Regions from separate parts of the Kitasatospora sp. NPDC004240 genome, predicted to be linked through region 3. Evidence: riboswitches for the same ligand, from Rfam matches in the RefSeq annotation. Region 3 holds a riboswitch; each other region holds the start of a gene.
The links. Region 3 has a riboswitch for S-adenosylmethionine ahead of ACWEQL_RS02430 (aminotransferase class V-fold PLP-dependent enzyme). Riboswitches for the same ligand answer to the same signal wherever they lie in the genome.
Positions count from the first base shown of each region.

Region 1: it holds a riboswitch for S-adenosylmethionine, as region 3 does, so the genes downstream of both, thrC (threonine synthase) here and ACWEQL_RS02430 (aminotransferase class V-fold PLP-dependent enzyme) in region 3, are expected to answer to the same signal.
Region 2: it holds a riboswitch for S-adenosylmethionine, as region 3 does, so the genes downstream of both, ACWEQL_RS09490 (glutathione S-transferase C-terminal domain-containing protein) here and ACWEQL_RS02430 (aminotransferase class V-fold PLP-dependent enzyme) in region 3, are expected to answer to the same signal.

Region 1 covers NZ_JBSGFD010000049.1:1,074-8,401, forward strand. The annotation lists gene ACWEQL_RS15710 (alpha,alpha-trehalose-phosphate synthase (UDP-forming)) at 1-438, opposite strand, end outside; gene ACWEQL_RS15715 (glucosyl-3-phosphoglycerate synthase) at 476-1,516, opposite strand; SAM riboswitch class I at 1,677-1,810, shown strand; gene thrC (threonine synthase) at 1,828-3,111, shown strand; gene ACWEQL_RS15725 (MoaD/ThiS family protein) at 3,156-3,434, shown strand; gene ACWEQL_RS15730 (cold-shock protein) at 4,118-4,321, shown strand; gene groL (chaperonin GroEL) at 4,759-6,381, shown strand; gene ACWEQL_RS15740 (hypothetical protein) at 6,576-6,935, shown strand; gene ACWEQL_RS15745 (HD domain-containing protein) at 7,010-7,328, opposite strand, start outside.
Region 2 covers NZ_JBSGFD010000024.1:47,694-55,021, reverse strand. The annotation lists gene ACWEQL_RS09500 (MDR family NADP-dependent oxidoreductase) at 1-920, shown strand, start outside; gene ACWEQL_RS09495 (MerR family transcriptional regulator) at 952-1,374, shown strand; gene ACWEQL_RS09490 (glutathione S-transferase C-terminal domain-containing protein) at 1,430-2,314, opposite strand; SAM riboswitch class IV at 2,668-2,780, opposite strand; gene ACWEQL_RS09485 (phytoene desaturase family protein) at 3,085-4,497, shown strand; gene ACWEQL_RS09480 (FtsX-like permease family protein) at 5,182-7,328, shown strand, end outside.
Region 3 covers NZ_JBSGFD010000005.1:23,849-31,176, forward strand. The annotation lists gene qcrC (cytochrome bc1 complex diheme cytochrome c subunit) at 1-119, opposite strand, end outside; gene ctaE (aa3-type cytochrome oxidase subunit III) at 304-924, opposite strand; gene ACWEQL_RS02420 (hypothetical protein) at 1,332-1,757, shown strand; gene trpD (anthranilate phosphoribosyltransferase) at 1,910-2,986, shown strand; SAM riboswitch class IV at 3,116-3,232, shown strand; gene ACWEQL_RS02430 (aminotransferase class V-fold PLP-dependent enzyme) at 3,285-4,649, shown strand; gene ACWEQL_RS02435 (Lrp/AsnC family transcriptional regulator) at 4,687-4,968, opposite strand; gene ACWEQL_RS02440 (rhomboid family intramembrane serine protease) at 4,965-5,759, opposite strand; gene ACWEQL_RS02445 (hypothetical protein) at 5,962-6,222, shown strand; gene ACWEQL_RS02450 (NYN domain-containing protein) at 6,363-7,328, shown strand, end outside.

The DNA of each region.
Region 1 (7,328 bases), on a different contig from region 3:
CGCGTTGTACTCCCGGTAGGCGGCCCACTCGGTGCGGAAGTCCTCGTCGAAGGCGGGCGCGGTGGGTGTGGCGTACAGCAGGTGGTGCACGAACCAGAGGGTGGAGTTGGCGACGCCGTTGTAGGCGCGCGCGAAGGTCTCCGGGTCGATGTCGAGCATCCGTACGGCCTGGCCCCCGACGTCGTGCCCGGCGCGGTCCAGGCGCCCGTCCGGGGCCTCGCGGGCGGCCCGGCGGTCGGCCTCGCCGAGGGCGGCGCAGACCCAGACGGCGTCGGGATCGTCGATCGCGGACAGGCCGGAGACCAGGCCGCCGCCGCCGCGCCGCAGGGTCAGCGTGCCGTCCGCCGCGGCGCCGAACGACACCGGTCCCCGGTTGGAGGCCACCAGCACGGGGGCGGTGCCGGTCGGACTCGAACGTTCGGTCGTGAGATCGCCCATGGTTGGAACCTTGCCGGGGGGCGGGGTCGGCAAACGCTCAGAGCACCGGGTGGCGGCCGGTGTACTCGGGGACGGTGTGCATCGGGGGCCGCTCCAGGGCGGTCACCGGGTGGCTGTGGGCGGTGAAGGTACGGGTCAGCGGATCGCGGGTGAACTGGGTGAGCAGCGGGTGCACCAGGTCGGCGGAGGCCTTCAGCCGGTGGGTGCGGTCGAGCCGCTCCAGGGCCGTGCGGTAGATGGTGGCCGCCATCCGTCCGAGCGCCTGGCCGTCCTGGTGGCGGTGGTGGCGGACCCCGACGTCGACCTGGGCGAGGGCGTCCAGACCGGCGGTCTCCAGCGCGTCCACGAGCAGGCCGAGCTCGACGCCGTAGCCGGTGGGGAACGGCAGCCGCTCCAGCAGCGAGCGGCGGGCCGCGTACTCGCCCCCGAGCGGCTGGACGAAACCGGCGAGTTCCGGCCAGTGGAGGTTGAGCAGGGGGCGGGCGACCAGTTCGGTCACCCGGCCGCCGCCCGACGGGATGACCGTGCCCTCCCCCGCGGCGGAGCCGCTCGATGTCACCTCCAGCGGCCGGTCGTACATGGCCTTGACCAGCTGGATCCCGGGATCGGTGAGCAGCGGGCCGACGATGCCCGAGACGAAGGCGGGGTCGAACTCGCGCAGGTCGGCGTCGACGAAGCAGACGATCTCGCCACGGGTGACCAGCAGCGAGCGCCAGAGCACCTCGCCCTTGCCGGGGGCGGCGGGCAGCCGCGGCAGGATGTCGTCGCGGCGCACCACCCGGGCCCCGGCGCCGGCGGCCGCGGCGGCGGTGCCGTCCGCCGAACCCGAGTCGACCACCACCAGCTCGTCGACCAGCGGCAGGCGCTCCATCAGCTCGCGCCGGATGGTGCGGACGATGTCGCCGACCGTGGCCTCCTCGTCCAGGGCGGGCAGGACCACGCTGACGGTGCCGGCGCGGCCGGCCGCCCGCTTGGCGTCCAGCAGGGTGCGCACCGGACGGTCGGCCGCGCTCCAGGAGCGGCGGCGCAGCCAGGACGCCACCTCCGGGAGGAGCTCGGGTGTCGGTTCGGCGGGCACGGGCACACTCCTGAGGATCGCTGACTCTGCTCGGGTGAAACGGTCCATCTCGCGTGGCGGACGGTCCCTTTCGGCATTGACGCCTTCGGATACAGTCTTCGTACAGCGGTCGGACCTTCGCACGCCGGGGTCACCGCTGAGCAGGACCACAACTTCACAGAGCTCATCCAGAGGGACTGAGGGAACGGCCCGTTGACGTCCCGGCAACCTTCTCGCGCGGCTGTCGTACAGGCCCCGGCGGGACAGGTGCCAATTCCGGCCCGTGGCGCGCCCGCGTCACGGGGAAGATGAGGAGAGAGGCCTCCGCCATCATGGCTATCGACACTGCCGCACCCGTCAGCACCGTTGACCTCGGCCCCGCCGCCGCGCTGTCCTGTCGCGAGTGCGGCACCCGGTTCCCGCTCGGCCCCAGCTTCGCCTGTCTGGAGTGCTTCGGTCCGCTGGAGATCGCGTACGACTTCGGGAGCGAGGCCGCCGAGGAGCTGCGCAAGCGGATCGAGTCCGGTCCGGCCTCCATCTGGCGCTACGCCCCGCTGCTGCCCGTCCCGGCCGACGTCGCCTCGAAGCCCAACCTGAACCCCGGGTGGACCCCGCTGGTGAAGGCGGACAACCTGGGCCGCGAGCTCGGCTTCACCGCCCAGCTGCACATCAAGGACGACTCCGGCAACCCGACCCACTCGTTCAAGGACCGCGTGGTCGCCTGCGCGATCGAGGCGGCGCGGGCCTTCGGCTTCACCACGCTCTCCTGCTCCTCCACCGGCAACCTGGCCGGCGCGGTGGGCGCGGCCGCCGCCCGGGCCGGCTTCAAGTCCTGCGTCTTCATCCCGCACGACCTGGAGCAGGGCAAGGTCGTCATGGCCGGCGTCTACGGCGGTCAGCTGGTCGGCATCGACGGCAACTACGACGACGTGAACCGCTTCTGCTCCGAGCTGATCGGCGACCCGGCCGGCGAGGGCTGGGGCTTCGTCAACGTCAACCTCCGCCCGTACTACGGCGAGGGCTCCAAGACGCTGGCGTACGAGATCTGCGAGCAGCTCGGCTGGCGGCTGCCGGAGCAGATCGTCATCCCGATCGCCTCGGGCTCCCAGCTCACCAAGATCGACAAGGGTCTGCAGGAGCTCATCAAGCTCGGCCTGGTCGAGGACCGCCCGTACAGGATCTTCGGCGCCCAGGCCGCCGGCTGCTCCCCGGTCTCGGCCGCGTTCAAGGCCGGCCACGACGTGATCCGGCCGGTCAAGCCGGACACCATCGCCAAGTCGCTGGCGATCGGCAACCCGGCCGATGGCCCGTACGTGCTGGACATCGCCCGCCGCACCGGCGGCGCGGTCGAGGACGTCACCGACGCCGAGGTGGTGGCCGCGATCAAGCTGCTGGCCCGCACCGAGGGCGTCTTCGCCGAGACCGCGGGCGGGGTCACCGTCGGCGTGCTGAAGAAGCTCGTCGAGACCGGTCAGCTGGACCCGGCCAAGGAGACCGTCGCGATCAACACCGGCGACGGCCTGAAGACCCTGGACGCCGTCTCCGACGCCGGCATGACCACCGTCATCCGGCCGTCGCTGGAGTCCTTCCGGGCCGCCGGCCTCGCCTCCGTCTGACCTTCCCCGCCCCGCTCCGCCCCCCAGCTAGGAGAGCCACCGCCATGAGCGCCAACGTCCGCATCCCCACCATCCTGCGCACCTACACCGGCGGCGCCGCCGAGGTGACCGCCGAGGGCGCCACCCTCGGTGAGGTCATCGCCGACCTGGAGAAGAACCACGCGGGCATCGCCGCCCGCCTCCTGGACGACACCGGCAAGCTGCGCCGCTTCGTGAACGTGTACGTCAACGACGACGACGTGCGCTTCGCCGAGGGCCTGGCCACGGAGATCAAGGACGGCGCCGGCGTCTCGATCATCCCGGCGGTGGCCGGCGGCTGCTGAGGCCCCGGTGACGGTCGGGCCTCTCGGCCGGGTCGGCCCTCTCGGCCCGGTCGACCTCGTTGTCCGGCCGGCTCGACCGGCCTGACCGGCCGGTCGCTCCGATTGGCCTGATCGATGCGGTCCGCCGGCCCGGTGCATTCGGCCGGTTCGGTTCCGTTCGACCTGTTTGACCTGTTGAGCCGTCTTCACGTCCGGAATTGCACTCTCCGGACGTGAAGGCGGCTCGTCGTATTGCGGCGTGAATTTTTAGTCGCCCCGGTCGGAGTAGAGTTTCGCCCGGAGGGGAACGGGGCGCCCCCGCCCCGTCCGGCGGGCGAGACCCGCGTCCGCCCCGAAGCCGTGAATCATGTCAGGCGGATGTCAGAATTCATGAGGGGATTTGGGTAATTCGCCCGCCATGTCCGGGACGGAATGCCGAGTTCACCCGGTTCTGGCCCGACCTGTCCCTTGATGGACCGAGCGAATTCGTATCGGCTGGGCCTGTTGCAGAGGGCGTCTATCCGGATACATTCAGCCGCGGTCGACGCAATCACCCGTTCACCGGAGTCCGTCCGGGGCCCGGCCGGGGATCGCGGTGTGCAGGGCTGCGCTCAGGGGGGGTTCCCCGGGCCGGCCTCAACCAGACCCGGGCCCGCAGACCTGCGGGCGCGTGAAGGGCCAGCACAGCACTAGGGGAGTTCGGAATGGCTCAGGGCACCGTCAAGTGGTTCAACGCGGAGAAGGGCTACGGCTTCATCGCGGTCGACGGTGGTGCGGACGTCTTCGTCCACTACAGCGCGATCCAGATGGACGGCTACCGCACCCTTGAGGAGGGCCAGCGGGTCGAGTTCGAGATCTCTCAGGGACAGAAGGGCCCGCAGGCGGACATGGTCCGCGCGGCGGTCTGAAACCTTCCGGCTCCAGGAGTTCGGCTCGGCCCACCGGCTGGTGGACCTCTCGCTTCGCGACGGGCCCGTACGTATCGGCGTACGGGCCCGTCGGCGTGTCCGGGGTGCCTCCGCCCCCGGGCCCGCGCGGTGTCGGGGAGGCGCCCGGCGCGGGCCCCGTCGACGGTCGCGCGGCGGGGCGGGAGGGCCTCCGCGGCGGGGCGGGAGGGCCTCCGTGGAGGGGCGGGCGCGGCTCGCGGGATCGCCGATTGGGCTTGCACTCGCCACCCCAGAGTGCTAATCATTGGCGTTAGCACTCACAGCTTGAGAGTGATAAGCGGACCGGGTCGGTGAGGCCCCAGGGAGCGGTAGGGGAATGGACCCCCGCACACCAGGGCCGTCCGTCGCGGGCACCCCTTGGTCCGAGCAGTCGACCGTGTCCCGGAGGACCACTTCAGATGGCCAAGATCATCGCCTTTGATGAGGAAGCTCGCCGCGGCCTTGAGCGTGGCATGAACCAGCTCGCCGACGCAGTGAAGGTCACGCTCGGCCCCAAGGGTCGCAACGTCGTGCTGGAGAAGAAGTGGGGCGCCCCCACGATCACCAACGACGGTGTCTCCATCGCCAAGGAGATCGAGCTCGAGGACCCGTACGAGAAGATCGGTGCGGAGCTCGTCAAGGAGGTCGCCAAGAAGACGGACGACGTCGCGGGTGACGGCACCACCACCGCCACCGTGCTCGCCCAGGCGCTCGTCCGCGAGGGTCTGCGCAACGTCGCCGCCGGCGCCAACCCGATGGCCCTGAAGCGCGGTATCGAGAAGGCCGTCGCCGCCGTCTCGGACCAGCTGCTGGCCCAGGCCAAGGACGTGGAGACCAAGGAGCAGATCGCCTCCACCGCCTCCATCTCGGCCGCCGACACCCAGATCGGCGAGCTCATCGCCGAGGCCATGGACAAGGTCGGCAAGGAAGGCGTCATCACCGTCGAGGAGAGCAACACCTTCGGTCTGGAGCTCGAGCTCACCGAGGGCATGCGCTTCGACAAGGGCTACATCTCCGCCTACTTCGCGACCGACCTGGAGCGCATGGAGGCGACCTTCGAGGACCCGTACATCCTCATCGCCAACTCCAAGATCGGCTCGGTCAAGGACCTGCTGCCGCTGCTGGAGAAGGTCATGCAGAGCGGCAAGCCGCTCGTCATCATCGCCGAGGACGTCGAGGGCGAGGCCCTGTCGACCCTGGTCGTGAACAAGATCCGCGGCACCTTCAAGTCCGTCGCCGTCAAGGCCCCGGGCTTCGGCGACCGCCGCAAGGCCATGCTCGGCGACATCGCCATCCTCACCGGTGGCACCGTGATCTCCGAGGAGGTCGGCCTCAAGCTGGAGAACGCCGGCGTCGACCTGCTGGGCACCGCCCGCAAGGTGGTCATCACCAAGGACGAGACCACCATCGTCGACGGTGGCGGCGACAGCGACCAGGTCGCCGGCCGCGTGAACCAGATCCGCGCCGAGATCGAGAACAGCGACTCGGACTACGACCGCGAGAAGCTCCAGGAGCGCCTCGCCAAGCTGGCCGGCGGCGTGGCCGTCATCAAGGCCGGCGCGGCCACCGAGGTGGAGCTCAAGGAGCGCAAGCACCGCATCGAGGACGCCGTCCGCAACGCGAAGGCCGCCGTCGAGGAGGGCATCGTCGCCGGTGGTGGCGTCGCGCTGCTGCAGGCCGGTGTCGCCTTCGACAAGCTGGAGCTGGACGGCGACGAGGCCACCGGTGCCAACATCGTCAAGGTCGCGCTGGAGGCCCCGATCAAGCAGATCGCGACCAACGCCGGCCTGGAGGGTGGCGTCGTGGTGGAGAAGGTGCGCAACCTCCCCGCCGGTCACGGCCTGAACGCCGCCACCAACGAGTACGTCGACCTGGTCGCCGAGGGCATCATCGACCCGGCCAAGGTCACTCGCTCCGCGCTGCAGAACGCCGCCTCCATCGCGGCGCTGTTCCTCACCACCGAGGCCGTCATCGCCGACAAGCCGGAGAAGGCCGCCGCGGCCGCCGGCGGCGGCATGCCGGGCGGTGACATGGACTTCTGATCCCGCTTCCACGGGATCGGACGAGTCTCCGATCGCACGGGCGGTTCCCTCCGGGGAGCCGCCCGTGCGGCGTTTCCGGGGTGGCCCCGGAGGGGGCCCCGGGGCTTGGGTGCTCCTGGGGGTGGGGCTTCGGCGGTGGGGGCCGTGGCTCCGGCCGTGGGGGCGGGTGGTGCGGGGTTTGGGAGAATGGGCGGATGGCTGCTGACGACGACATCGAGACCGCCCTGCACAACGCGAGGGCGCTGATCCTCGCGGACCTGACCGCCCGGGACGCGGCGGACGCCGCCGTGGTGTCGCTGGTCGAGCAGGCCGTGACGCATCGGCGCTGGTGGCTGGAGCAGTGGCCGGACGGCACCGAGTACGTGCTCGGGCTGGTCGCCCAGGACGTCCAGGACGCGCTGCTGGAGTCGCACGGCCGCTGGCCGCTGTGCGCCGCCTGCACGGCCGACGGTGACCCGCACGCGCTGAGCGTGGAGCCCGAGCTGGGCCCGGAGCCGCACTGGGTCTGCGGCAAGGAGGGCAAGGTCGTGGCGCCGGTCGGGCAGCTGACGTAGCCCCGTCGGTCGGTCCGGCGCCCTGCCCGCGCCCGCCCCCGCCCCCGCCCCGTTCGGGGCGGGGGCGTTCGTCGTCAGGCGGATTCCAGCCGGGCGAGTTCGGCCGCGAGGTTGGTACGGGCGGGGCCGTCGAAACGGGCCAGGGCGGTGGGCGTGCGGTACAGCGCGGGGAGCGCGAGCAGCTGGCGCAGCACCGCCGCGCGCCCGGCGCGGAAGTCCGGCTCCGGCACGAAGGCGTACTCGGCGCGCACGGCGGCCGCGTACGCGCCGTACGCCTCCGGGGTGCCCCCGAGCACGGCCAGGTCGGCGTCGCAGAGCACCTCGCCGTCCCGGTCGCCGGGCTCGGGGTGGTGGGTGACGGTGAGCAGGACCAGCCGGGCGACCTCGGCGACC
Region 2 (7,328 bases), on a different contig from region 3:
TGGTCCGCAACCGGTACTTCCACGTCGGGGCCGCGGTGCGCACCCTGATCGGGGGCGGCGTACCGGGGGCGCCGCTGCCCGCCCTGCGCCCCGGCGACACCCTGCTGGGCGCGGCGGTCGGCGAGGTGGTGACCGCCGCCGGGCCCGACGACGGCGGCGACGGGCAGGGGCCCCGGGTCGGCGAGCTCGTCTCGCACTGGCTCGGCTGGCGCGAGTACGCGGTGCTGCCCGCCGAGGGGGTGACCCGGCTCGGCGGGGCGCCGCTCGTCGACCCCGCGCTCCATCTGACGCAGGGGTGGACGGCCTACGTCGCGCTCACGGTGGGCGCCGGACTGCGCCCCGGTGACACGGTGTTCGTCACCGGCGCGGCGGGGTCGGTCGGCACCGCGGCCGGCCGGATCGCCCGGCTGCTGGGCGCCGGCCGGGTGGTCGGCAGCGCCGGTTCGGCGGCCAAGGCGCGCCGGCTGGTCGACGAACTCGGCTACGACGCCGCCGTGGTGCGCGGCGCGGGCCCGATCGCCGGGCAGCTCGCCGAGGCGGCGCCGGAGGGGATCGACGTCCTGGTGGACACCGTCGGCGGCGAGCAGCTCGCGGCCGCGGTCGGGGCGGCCCGTCCCGGGGCCCGGTTCGCCCTGGTGGGCGCGCTGTCCGGGCAGCTGTCCCCGGACGGGAGCGGGACCGCGGCGCCGGTCGGGCTGGACTCGGTCCAACTCGTCGTCAAGCGGATCGCCCTGCGCGGGGTCAGCCCGCTGGACCACCCGGAGACCCTCCCCGAGTGGCGGGAGCACTTCGCCGGCTGGCTCGACGAGGGCCTGATCGACCTGCCCGTGGTCCGGATCGCGGGCATGGACGGCGCCCCGCGCGCGTTGGAGGAGGTGTTCGCCGGTCAGCACGTCGGGACGGTCGTCGTCGCGCTGTGACCCGGCACCCGACGGGCGGAGGGCGGGCGGCATGCGCATCGGCGACGCGGCGGCGGCAGCGGGGACGACACCCCGCGCCCTGCGGTTCTACGAGCAGCGCGGGCTGCTTCCGCCGCCCCGGCGGACGGCCTCCGGCCAGCGGGAGTACGGCCCGGCCGAGGTGGCCCGGGTCCGGGTGATCCGCGAGCTGTTGGCGCTCGGCCTCACCGTCGAGGACCTCCGGGCGAGCGCCGAGCGGCTGCACCTGGCCGGCGCCGACGTGGACCCGGTCCGCTGCGGCAGCGGGGAACCCGCCACGCCCGCGGTCGGCGTGGCGCTGCGGCGGCTGGCCGCCCTCGACGCCGAGATCGCCCGGCTGACCGCGCTGCGCGAGGGCCTCGCCACCCGGCTGGCCGGCCTCCCCGGACGGGAGGCCGGCCGACCCGGCCCGACCACCGCCGTCACCCGGCGCTGATCACCCCGGCCGAACGGCCGGCTCCGGTCACCCGGGGCCGGCCGCCCGGTCGTCGTCACGCCGCGTGGCTCGCGCGGTCCACGGGGGCCGCCGGGCCGTCGGGGATCTCGTCGAGGTCCAGGCAGCGGCCGAAGCGGCGCCGGGGGGAGGTCAGGAACTCGGCCGGGAGGTTGCGGTGGAAGGCCGGGAGGCGGTGCAGCCGGCGTACGTAGGCCCAGAGGCGGTGCCGGTCGGCCACGGCGGCGGCCTCGGCGGGGTCCATCCGGGGCCGGTGGACGGTGTCCAGCTCGACCAGGGCCACCCACAGGTCCACGTCGGCCGCGGTCGGGCGGGCGCCCAGCACGTACGGGTCCGCGGCCAGCCGGCGGTCGACCAGGTCCAGTGCCTGGGACAGCTGCTCGGGGGCCCCCTCGCGCCACCCGGCCGCCTCCGGGACGGCCTCGGCCAGGAGTTCGGCGATCGCGTCCACGGCCTCGGCGAGGTCCGCCGGGCGCAGGTCGGGCAGGTCGTCCCGGGTGCGGTCGGCCAGGTGCTCGGCCAGGTCGCGGAGGATGTCGGGGGTGTGGTTGCTGACGATGCGCCCGCTCCACCGGTCGCAGAGCGCCGGCACGGTGAGCGGTCCCTCGTAGTGGTGGAGCGCCGTCTCGTACGCGAGGCGCAGCTCCCGGTGGGCCTCGGGGGTGGCGAGGTGGACGACGGAGACCGTGTCGCGCAGGTCGAGCAGGTCGAGGGTGATCGCGACCCGGAGGGAATCCGGGCAGCCGGGACAGAGGTACACCCGGTAGCGCTGGGAGGCGGGGTAGAAGCCGCCGCCGCGGCGGGCGCCGATGCGGCCGCGGAACCGGTGCGCGTGGTCCGGGACCGGCTCGGCGGGGTGACAGGGGTCGGGCTGCGGCGTACGGGACGCCGGGTCGGAGGCGGGAACGAAAAGCTCGGGCATGACTCTCCAATGGGTGAGGGAGCCCCGGTGATCTGATGGGGGGGGACGCGGAGGCGGGAGGGGACGCGGGGACCCCGCCTCCGGCCGGACCGGCGCCGCGGCTCACGGGCTGGGGTGTGGTCCGGTGGTCCGGGGGGACGTGGCCGTCAGGCGGGTGGCTCCGGGACGGGGTGGTCCCGGGGCGGCCGGCCGGGTCAGGCCCTCGGTCCGCTCGCGCTGCAGACGCGCAGCAGGTCGATGTGCAGACGTCTGGTCAGGGGGCTCGCCGGGCGCAGCGGGCGGCGGGCGCCGCCCGGCTGCCTCCGCGTTCCGCCCACGTCCACCCGTCCGATCCCTCGGGACCCGCCGGGGCGGGACCACGCTTGTCCCGCCGCATCGGCGGGACCCGGTCGTCACCCGGGGCACCCCGTCGCGGTGGAAGGGTTGCCTGCCAGCGGGCCGGAGCCGATGACCCGCGCGGGAGACCCGCGGCGGGCGCTGACAATCGTGACCGTCCCCAGCAGTCTGGTCGAGCGCCCGAGGGGTCGTCAATAACGAGGACGGCACGACCGCGAGGTGGTGGGGGCCGTCCTCGCGGTCGCGCCGAGGGCATGTCAGGAGGCCGCCGTGGCCGCGCCCTTCACCGGGACGGCCCGCCGGGCGGCCGGCTGACCGCACGGCGGGCCCGGCGGGCCGGCGGGCGGCCGGGCCGGTAGCGTGGCCGGGGACCGACGTGGCGGGTGCCGCACCGACGGTTCCGGCGGCGAGCCGGCGAGCTGAGGAGGCCCCCGATGAGCGGCGCGACGGTGGTCGGCGGGGGGCCCAACGGGCTCGCCGCCGCGGTCGTGCTGGCGCGGGCGGGCCTGCGGGTCACCGTGCTGGAGGCCGCCGGGGAGGTCGGCGGCGGCGCCCGCAGCTCGGAGGCGATCCTGCCGGGCCTGGTGCACGACCACTGCTCGGCCGTCCACCCGATGGGCGTCGGCTCGGCCTTCCTGCGTGGCCTCGACCTGCGCCGCCACGGGCTGGAGTGGCGGTGGCCGGAGATCGACTGCGCCCACCCGCTCGACGACGGGACGGCCGGGGTGCTGCACCGCTCCGTCGCCGAGACCGCCGCCGGCCTCGGCGCGCCGGACGGCGCTCGCTGGCGGCGGCTGTTCGGGCCGTCCGCCGCCTGCTGGGACGAGCTCGCCGAGGACGTCATGGGCCCGCTGCTGCGCGTACCGCGCCACCCGTTGCGGCTCGCCCGGTTCGGGGCGCCGGCGCTGCTGCCGGCCTCGGCGCTGGCCCGGGCGTTCACCGGGGAGCGGGCGCGGGCCCTGTTCGGCGGGGTGGCGGCGCACGCGTTCCGGCCGCTGCACCGGCCGCTGAGCGCGAGCGTCGCCCTCGGCCTGCTGGCCGCCGGGCACCGGCACGGCTGGGCCGTGGCGGCGGGCGGCTCCGGGGCGATCAGCCGGGCGCTGGCGGCGGAGCTCACCGCGCTCGGCGGCACCGTCGAGACCGGCGTACGGGTCACCTCCTTCGACCGGCTGCCGCCCGCCGCGGTCACCCTGTACGACCTGGCGCCGGGCGCCGTCGCGGACATCCTCGGCGACCGGCTACCGCCCCGGATCGCCCGGGCCTACCGGCGCTTCCGGCACGGCCCGGGTGCGTTCAAGGTCGACTTCGCGGTGGCGGGCGGCGTCCCGTGGACCGCCGAACCCGCCCGGCGCGCCGGCACGGTGCACCTCGGCGGCACCTTCGCCGAGGTCGCCGCCGCCGAACGGGCCGTCGCCGCCGGCCGGATGCCCGGGCGCCCGTTCGTCCTGGTCGGCCAGCAGTACCTGGCCGACCCGGGCCGCTCGGCCGGCGACGTCCACCCCGTGTGGGCGTACGCGCACGTCCCGGCCGGCTACCCCGGCGACGCCACCGGGGCGATCACCGCGCAGATCGAACGCTTCGCCCCGGGCTTCCGCGAGCGCGTCCTCGGCCGGGCGGTGACCACCACGGCCGGCTTCGCCGCGGCCAACCCGAACTTCGTCGGCGGCGACATCATGACCGGCGCCAAGGACGTCCCCCAGCTGCTCCTCGGCCCCCGCCCCACCCTCACCCCCTACGCCACCGGCCTCCCCGGCCACTACCTCTGCTCCGCGGCCACCCCGCCCGGCCCCGGCGTCCACGGCATGTGCGGCGCCAACGCCGCCGCGTACGCCCTCCGCCGGCTCTGACCCGCCCCACGCCGCCGCGCACAGGGCCCGACCGGCCCCGCACCCGCCCGTGCAGCGCCACCGCCGCCGCGCGCAGGCCGCGCAGATGGGCGGCCGGCTCGGCGCACTTGAGGGTCACCCGGCACGGCCGGTCCTCGCTGCCGGCCCGCACGACCGCGAACATCCTGCCGAGCACCCGGTACACCAGGGCGTTCGGCTGAACGGCTCGTCCTCGGTGGCCTCCCGCAGGGACAGCGCGTAGTCGCCGAAGCCCCCGGACTCGATGATCCGTCACCCCTCGTTCGTGACCGCTCTGCTGCGGATCACCGTGCCGGAGTGGTGTGCCCGGGGCGGCGGCGTCCCGTGACCGGTCCGGACGCGACCGGTACGGGCGGCAACCCACCCGGACGGCAATTGGTCTGGACAACATCCGTTCGTGTCGGATACGTTGCGGCACGCGACACCTCGTCAGCAGGCCTACCACCGCCGCACCCGAGGTGTTCCCCCCGGCGCTCCCGTACCTCCCTCCGGTGGTTCCGGACGCCCGGGCGGGTCCGTTCCGCCCGCCGCGACGAGCTCCGGTGGCCCCGGCGACCTCGGTGGCCTCCGAGGCATCCGGCGGTGCCGGGCCCCGCGGCCGAACCGGGCCGAGCACCACCGCACACGGCGTTCCGACAGGTACGGGGGAGTCCGCAGGTGTTTCCGATGGTCCGTTCCCAGCTGCGGCACCGGCCGGGGCGCGCGGTCGCGCTGGTGTCCGCCGTCGCCGTCGCGACCTCGGCGTTCACCGTCCTGACCGGGGCGGCCCGGACGCAGGAGCTGCAGGTGCGCGCCACCGTCGACGGCAACCACCGCTCGGCGTACGACATCCTGGTCCGTCCCCGGGGCGGCCGCACCGAAGCGGAGCGTCAACAGGACCTGGTCCAGGCCGGGTTCCTCTCCGGGATCTTCGGCGGCATCACCACCGACGAGTGGCACCGGATCGAGGGAATCCCCGGTGTCGAGGCGGCCGCACCGCTGGCCATGGTCGGCTACGTGATGCCCTCCGCGTCCGTCCCCGTCGACCTGTCCGCCCACCTGCCCGCCGACCGCACCGGCCGGCTCTTCCGCGTCACCACCACGACCACCGCCGACGGCGGCGCCACCCGCACGCCCGCCGCCACCGGCTACCAGTACCTGACCGGCAACCCCCTGGTGGTCGACCTCGGCACCGGCAGCGCGGCCGGGTCCGGTCCCGCCGAGCAACTCCCGTCCGGTACACGGGTGGAGGCATGCCCGGCCGCCCCGCCTGTACCTGCCGGACCGTTCGCGCCGGCGGTCCGGATCGGCTGCGACTCCACCGCCGGGACCCGCAGCGTCCTGGACGGGCAGACCGTCTCCACCACCGTGCCCGCCGGCCCGGCCGGACACCGCGTCCAGGTGCCGGTGCCCCTGCTGGTCGCCGCCGTCGACCCGCAGGCCGAGGCCAGGCTCTCCGGTCTGGACACCGCCCTCGTCTCCGGCCGCTACCTCGGTGCCCACCAGGGCGCCTCCACCCGGGACGCCGAGGGAGCGGTCTCCGGGCCGGACGGCACCACCGCCGTCACCGTGAAGCAGACCACCTTCCCGGTCCTGGCCGCCTCCGACAGCGGACTCGGCACCGCCGTCGACGTCGGCGTGCAGCTGCTGCCGGCCGCCGACGGCCGCACCCCGCTGCAGATCGGCACCGACCGGCTGGCCGACCTCGCCGGGCCGACCGTCGTCACCCGCACCATCACCGCCCAGGACGCCTATCGGCAGCTCCTCGACCAGATCACCGCCGACACCGCGCACCCGGGCTCCTCTGCGGGGCCGACCGACCCGGCGGCGTCCGGCGCCCCCGCCCCCGCGAACCCCGGCGCGCCGACCGCGGGCAGGGGCACCTCCCTCGGCTCCCTCGCCGCCTCCTGGACCGTCGGCCCGCTCCACTGGAGCACCGGCCCGGACGGCCGGCTGCGCCCCGACACCGTGCGGAACCCGCCCGAGACCTGGGCCTCCCTCGCCTCCAACTCGCCCTGGCTCAGGGTCCCGCCGACCAACGCCGACACCCAGCTACGCTCCGTCACCCAGCACCTGGCCAGGACCGGCACCGACTCCGGGGGCGTCCCGCTGCCGGCGCCCGTCGCCGTCGGCGTCTTCGACCGCAGCCGGCTGCCCTCCTTCAACCCGCTCACCGCCGTCCCCCTCGGCGCCTACGAGGCCCCCGACACCCGGCCCGCCGACGCCGCCGCCCGGACCGCGCTCGGCGGCGGACCCCTGCGCCCCGACGGCAACCTCGGCGGTCTCCTCGCCCAGCCCCCGCAGCTGATCACCACCCTCGACGCCCTGCCCGCCCTCACCGACGGCGCCTTCCGCGGCGACCTGCACGCCGCGGACCCGATCAGCTCCGTCCGGGTACGGGTCGCCGACATCCGCGGCACGGACGCCGTCAGCCGCGAACGGGTGCGCCTGGTCGCCCAGGAGATCCAGCGACGCACCGGCCTGCAGGTCGACGTCACCTACGGATCCTCCCCCCGGCCGACCGAACTGACCGTTCCCGCCGGGGCGTTCGGGCGGCCGGAGATCACGGTCACCCAGAACTGGGTGCGGATGGGCGTGGCGTTCACCGTGCTGGACGCGTTGGACCGCAAGAGCCTCGCCCTGTTCGTCCTGGTCCTCGCCGTCTGCGCCCTGTTCGTCGCCAACTCCGTTGCGGCAGCGGTGCGTTCCCGGCGCACCGAGCTCGGCGTCCTCGCCTGCCTCGGCTGGTCGCCCGACCGGATCCTGGCCGGGCTGCTCGGCGAGGTCGCCCTCCTCGGCCTGGCCGCCGGTGTGCTCGGCGCGGCCGCCGCCTG
Region 3 (7,328 bases):
GCCTGCGCCTTGTCGGCGGGCGCGAACGCGGCGTACAGCCCCCCGGTGGCCGCCAGGGCGAGAATTAGGACGACCAGCGCCGCCAATGGGTGGCGCCGTCGTGCGGAGAGCTTTTTCACGGAATAACCCCGGTGTCAGGATCTGGTCGACTGGTGGGTGCACCCGGCGGCCGGTCTGGCCGGCACGAGGCTGCCCGTCTAGGGCTGCGCGCGCGGTCGGTCGGTGGGAGCGTCGGCACCGGCAAAAGGGCCGTCGTCGTCGACGGCGGACCCCGGGCCGGTGGCCAGCGACCTGATCAGCTGGTTACTTGATCAGGTAGATGGTCGCGAACAGGCCGATCCACACGACGTCGACGAAGTGCCAGTAGTACGACACCACGATCGCGGCGGTGGCCTGCTCGTGAGTGAAGCGCTTGGCTGCGTACGTCCGTCCCAGGACCAGCAGGAAGGCGATCAGACCACCCGTCACGTGCAGACCGTGGAAGCCGGTGGTGAGGTAGAACACCGTGCCGTACGGGTCGGAGGACAGCGTCAGGCCGTCCTTCTTGACCAGCTCGGTGTACTCGAAGACCTGCCCGCCGATGAAGATCGCGCCCATCACGAAGGTGATGACGAACCACGAGCGGAGCTTCTTCACGTCACCGCGCTCGGCAGCGAACACACCGAGCTGGCAGGTGAGCGAGGAGAGCACCAGGATCGTGGTGTTGACCGAGGAGAAGGGCACGTTGAGGGCGTGCGCCTTCTCGGTCCAGAACTCGGCTCCCTTGACGGAGCGGAGCGTGAAGTACATCGCGAAGAGGGCCGCGAAGAACATCAACTCGGAACTGAGCCAGACGATCGTTCCGACGCTGACCATGTTCGGCCGGTTGACCGATCCGTGCGCGTGCCCGGTTTCTACTGCTGTTGCTGTCGCCACGACGGACATTATGTCGGTCCCTTATTCCGTCTTCACGCCGGGGGGTCTCCCTCGGAGTGTCCGGTGCGTGCGGTATGCCCCCCTGGGCCCCGACGGGGCGTCCGCAGGTGGCCTGAGCAGCGCGGTGTCCCTTTTCTGACGGTTCCTTCGGGGCCTCTTCGACCCTGTTGCCCCGCGTGTCGCTGCGGCCCCGCGGGGCGGCCCCGGGGTAGGGGGGAGGGCCGCCGTCGGCCGTACGGGTGGTCTGCGGGCGCCGGGGTGACGCGCCGTCCTCCGGGAGGGTGAGCCCCGTCGGGGCCCGGCCGCGGCGGCTCGGGAAGGATCACGCCGGAAGGGGCTCCGCGGGCGGTGATCGGGAGTAGCATCCGGATGAGGTGGACGTGGTCCGGATCACACTTCAGAGGAAGCAGGGGCCCATGGCGCACACGACCGACGAGACGCTCACCGTCCTCGTCTACAGCGACGACCGCAACACGCGCGAGCAGGTGCTGACGGCCCTCGGCCGCCGGCCGGCCGCGGACCTTCCCGAGCTCGACTACCTGGAGTGCGCCACCACCCCCGCGGTGCTGCGGGCGCTGGAGAAGGGGGGAGTGGACCTCTGCGTGCTGGACGGCGAGGCGGTGCCGGCCGGCGGGCTCGGCCTCGGGCGCCAGCTCAAGGACGAGATCTACGGCTGCCCCCCGGTGCTGGTGCTGATCGGCCGGCCGCAGGACTCCTGGCTGGCGGCCTGGAGCCGGGCCGACGCGGCGATCAGCCGCCCGGTGGACCCGGTGGCGCTGGCCGAGGCGGCCGCCACCCTGCTCCGCGCCCGCGTGGAGAAGCGGACACCGGCGACCCACTGAGCCGTACGGCCCGCGGGGCGGGCGTCCGGCCCCGCCCTTCACCTGGGTATCTCACTCTTAGAGAAAGGGGGACAGGACGCCACCCCCCGCTCGATAGGCTGGCTCCGCTCGCGGGGACCTCCCGGAGCTCCCTTCAAGAGCTGGAGTCAGCCATGGTGAACGTGAACCCTGCGAACGGCGGTAGCGACCCCGTGCAGGTGGTCCGCACCTGGCCGGACATCCTGGCGGCCCTGCTGGGCGGCGAGGACCTGGACCGGGCGGACACCGCCTGGGCGATGGACCAGATCATGAGCGGCGAGGCCTCCCCGGTGCAGGTGGCCGGCTTCATGGTCGCGCTGCGGGCCAAGGGCGAGACGGTCGACGAGATCTCCGGCCTGGTCGACGCGATGTACGCGCACGCCGAGCCGCTGCAGATCCCCGGCCCCGCCGTGGACATCGTCGGCACCGGCGGCGACCGCGCCAAGACCGTCAACATCTCCACCATGTCGGCGATCGTCGCGGCCGCGGCCGGCGCCAAGGTGGTCAAGCACGGCAACCGGGCCTCCTCCTCGGCCAGCGGCTCCTCCGACGTGCTGGAGAAGCTCGGCATCGCCCTCGACCTGAGCGCCCGCCGGGTGGCCGAGGTCGCCGAGGAGGTCGGGCTGACCTTCTGCTTCGCCGCCAAGTTCCACCCGTCGATGCGCCACGCCGCCCCGGCCCGGCGCGACCTCGGCGTGCCCACCGCCTTCAACATCCTCGGCCCGCTGACCAACCCGGCCAAGGTCACCGCGCACGCCATCGGCTGCTTCGACACCCGGCTCGCCGGGCTGATCGCCGGCGTGCTCGCCCGGCGGGGCTCCACCGCCCTGGTCTTCCGCGGCGACGACGGCCTGGACGAGCTGACCATCACCACCACCTCCCGGGTGTGGGTGGTGCGCGACGGCTCGGTCACCGAGACCGGCTTCGACCCGCGCGAGGTCGGCATCGAGACCGTCGGGATCGAGGCGCTGCGCGGGGCCGACGCCGCGTACAACGCGGAGGTCGCCCGCCGGCTGCTGGCCGGGGAGCGCGGACCGGTGCGGGACGCCGTCCTGCTGAACGCCGCCGCCGCGCTGGTCGCCCTCGACCTCACCGACGCGCCGCTCACCGAGCAGCTGGCGGCGGGGATGGAGCGGGCCGCGCGGGCGATCGACTCGGGCGCCGCCCAGGAACTGCTGCGCCGCTGGTCGGACGCCACCTCCCGGGGCTGACGCGACTCGGGCCGTCCTCGGGCCGTCCCGGGCCGGGGCCCGCGGGGAACGCTCCCCGCGGGCCCCGGTGCGTCCACATGGCGGACATCTGTTTGACCACCCGGTGGACGCGTCCTAGAGTCTTCGCCAGGTCATGAGTGGCAGCGTCAAGCCCCAGCTTGCTGTCCGGCAACCCTCCGTCCGTGGCGGGGTGCCCTGGGTGAGGACCGGGTCACCGGCAATCCGTCCGTGTGACAAGCGCGGACGCCGGTTGACACACACTCCCGGGGTCCTAGGCCCGTAGAAGGAGTGCATCCCCATGTCCCTCGCCACCGCCTCCCGCGCCCCGCTCGCCGTCCTCGGCCACGACGTCCAGGTCCCGCTGGCCAGCGGCGAGAAGGTCACCTACGCGCCGCTCGACTACGCGGCCAGCTCCCCGGCCCTGCAGCGGGTGTGGGACGACGTCGCCGCCTACGCGCCCTACTACGGCAGCGTGCACCGCGGCGCCGGCTACCTCTCCCAGCTGTCCACCGACCTGTTCGAGCAGAGCCGCCGGACCGTCGCCGACTTCCTCGACCTGCGCGAGGGCGACCAGGTGGTCTTCACCCGCGCCACCACCGACTCGCTCAACCTGCTGGCCGGCGCCGTCCCGGCGGGCACCCGGGTGCTCGCCTTCGAGACCGAGCACCACGCCTCACTGCTGCCCTGGGCCCACGCCGGACTGGACGTCACCTACCTGCGCGCGCCGCGCTCGCACGCCGAGGCGGTCGCCGCGCTGGAGACCGCGCTGGCCGCGGCGCCTGAGGGTCCCACGCTGCTCTGCGTCACCGGCGCCTCCAACGTCACCGGCGAGCTGTGGCCGGTCGCCGAGCTCACCGCCACCGCGCACCGCCACGGCGCCCGGGTGGTGCTGGACGCGGCCCAGCTGGCCCCGCACCACCGGGTCTCGGTGCGCGAGCTGGACGTCGACTGGATCGCCTTCTCCGGCCACAAGCTGTACGCCCCCTTCGGCGCCGGGGTGCTGGCCGGCCGCTCCGACTGGCTGGACGCGGCCGAGCCCTACCTGGCCGGCGGCGGCGCCACCCGCACGGTCGCCCGGGAGCACGACGGCTCGGTGGCGGTGCAGTGGCACGCCGGCCCCGCCCGCCACGAGGCCGGCTCGCCCAATGTGATCGGCGCCTACGCCATCGCCTCCGCCTGCCGGGCGCTGGGCGAGGCCGGCTTCGACGCGCTGGAGGCGCGCGAGCGTCAGCTGGTCGACCGGCTGACGGCGGGCCTCGCCGAGGTGCCCGAGGTCAAGGTGCTCAACCTGTTCGGCGAGGGCTCCGCCCGGGTGGGCGTGCTCTCCTTCGTCGTCCAGGGCTGGAACAGCTCGCACTTCTCGGCGGCGCTCTCCGCCGAGTACGGGATCGGCGTGCGGGACGGGCTGTTCTGCGCGCACCCGCTGCTGCGCACCCTGCTCGGCGACGAGGAGGCCGCGCCCTCCGAGTGCGGCGCGCCGGAGCCCTCGCTGCCGGGCGAGCGCAGCCTGAACGCGATCCGGGTCAGCTTCGGCGCCGGCACCCCGGACGAGCACGTCGACCGCTTCCTGACCGCCGTCCGCGCGCTGGTCACGGACGGTGCCGCCTGGAACTACCGCAACGAGGGCGGCCGTTGCGTCGCGGACACCCGCCGGGCGGGCTGACCGCGGGGCCGGCGGGGGATGCCGGAGAAGGAGGCCGCTACTCGTCCAGGCCGAGGGCGAAGGCGGCCTCCAGGTCGTGCTGGGAGTACGTCCGGAAGGCGATCTGGGTCTCGGTGTGCGCCACGCCCGGGACCTTGTTCAGCCGGCCCGGGATCACCTCGGCCAGGTCGTCGTGCCGCCGCACCCTGACCATCGCCACCAGGTCGTAGCCGCCGGTCACCGAGTAGACCTCGCTGACCCCCTCGATCGAGGCGATCGCCTCGGCGATCTCCGGGATGCGGTCCACGCTGGTCTTGATGAGGACGATGGCGGTGATCACTGTTCGGGCTCCTTTGTGAGGTGCCGCCAGCTTAGGCCCTGGGCACTGGCGAGGAGGAAGCCGACGGTGAAGCCGATGACGTGCACCAGGTAGGCGACGCCGGGCTCCGCCGAGCGCACCGACCACCACTGCAGCGAGAACCAGAGCCCGAGCACCAGCCAGGCCGGGAACCGCAGCGGCAGGAAGAGCAGCAGCGGCACCAGGGTGGTGACCCGGGAGCGGGGGTAGAGCCGCAGATAGGCGCCGAGCACCGCCGAGATCGCCCCCGAGGCGCCGATCAGCACCCGGGTCGCGTCCGGTGAGTGCGCCTCGGCGAGCGCGTAGCCGTACGCGGCCAGGCAGCCGGCGGCCAGGTAGAAGAGGAGGAAGCGGCCGCGGCCCAGCCGCGCCTCCACGCCGGCGCCGAAGACGTGCAGGAAGAGCAGGTTGCCCAGCAGGTGCAGCCAGCCGCCGTGCAGGAAGAGCGAGCTGAGCACCGAGAGGGCCGGCACCTTGCCCGGGGTGGGCGCGGCCGGGCAGCCGGGGGCCGGGTCGGGGACACCGGCCAGCTGTTCGGCCGTGAGCGGGTGCCCGGCCAGCAGTTCGGCGGGGACGGCGCCCCAGCGCCGCTCGTACCGCTGCTCGGCGCAGATCCGGTCCTGCCCGGTGCCGTACAGCGGATTGAGCCCGGCCGCCGGGCCGAGCAGGAAGACCGCCGTGTTGAGCACGATCAGGAGGAGGGTGACGGTCGGGGCCGGCCCCCTCGGGCGGCCGCCCCGCGCGCCGGTGAGGTCGAGGACCGGGGTCGCCATGCGGCCAAGCATTCCTCCGTCCGGCGGCTCCGGCACCGCGTTGTACGGCATGTGGCCCACCCGGCGGAGGCCGCGTACCGGTGGTCGGCGTTGTTGCCCCAGGCAATAGGCTTGGGGCGGGCATTCCCGCCTCCCGCCGACGCCGCCGGGGCTCCGGGGGGAGCGCCTGTGCCCACCCAGGGACCACCCGAGAGGACCTCCCATGACCGTCCCCGCCCTGACCGCAGAGACCCGCTGGCGCTGCACCCTGTGCGGCAACCTCACCCGCTTCGACGTGACCCGTTCGGCGCGGGTCGTCGAGTTCCTCCACTTCGACCTGGCGGGTGAGTCCAAGGTCGAGGAGACCGAGGTGCTCAGCGAGACGGTCGAGTCGGTGCGCTGCCGCTGGTGCAACGCGGTGGACCAGGTCGAGCTGGTCGCCCGTCCGGGCGCCGAGGCCGGCGAGGGCGGCGAGCAGGGCTGACGCCCGCCCGCCCGTGCGGTGCACGGAACGCGGCGCGTCCGCGCACCGCACGGGACAATGCGTACGGGACGTACGGAGCGTGAGGACGAGGGCGGCGGCCGAGGGCGCGCGCCCCGCAGGACAGGATCGGAGCCGAGGACGTGGTGGACGCAGCGAAGGAGCCCGCCGGGCCGCAGGGGCAGCCGCCCGCTGTGGACGCGCAGGCGCCGGACGCGGTCGAGGCCGTCCCGCCCGGTGACGGGTCCGGTGGGGCCGGTGGGGCCGACGCGGTCGGGGCGTCCGGCGGGGACGCGGACGCGGCCGGCGAGGAGCCCGCGGCAGCGCCGTTTGACCCGGAGCCGGCGGAGCAGCTGGAGCGCCCGCTGCCCGAGGGGGTGCGCCGCCGGGTGGTGGGCCTGGCCGCCGACGCGCTGGGCGGGCTGCCGCCGGCCGAGCTGCCCCAGTCGCTGCGCCAGTACGCCAAGTTCACCCCGGCCCGGCGGGCCAAGTACGCGGCCACCGCGCTGGCCGCCGCACTGGAGTCCGAGCCGGCCTTCCGCGTCCGGATAGCGGAGCGGCTGAGGCTGGGCCAGCCGGACCTCGTACGGGCGCTGGAGAGCGGCAGCGTGCCGGGCGCCGCCGATCCGATGGACGTGGCCGCGGCCGCCTACCTGGTGCGCTCGGCCGGCTGGAGCCGGCTGGTCGCCGAGGCGGGCGAGGAGGCCGAGCGGGCGGGCGCCGAGGGCGCCGCCGCGGAGGCGGCCCGTCAGGTGGAGAAGCTGCAGGCGGAGCTGGCCGAGGTGCGCTCGGCCGCACGGGCGGACCTGGACCGCCAGCGGGTGGAGTCCGAGGGTGTTCGCAAGGAGGCCGACTCGCTGCGCCGCAAGCTGCGTTCGCTGGAGAGCGACACCCGCAGGGCGCAGGCCGAGACCCGCAAGCTGGCCGCCGAGCTGGAGGCGCTGCGGACGCAGTCGGCGGCCGAGCGCGGCGCCGCCGAGAGCGAGGCCCGGCGGCTGAAGCACCGGATCTCCGAGCTGGAGGGCGCCGCCGAGCAGGGGCGGCGTTCGGCCCGCGAGGGGCGCAGCGTGGAGGACATGCGGCTGCGGCTGCTGCTGGACACCGTGCTC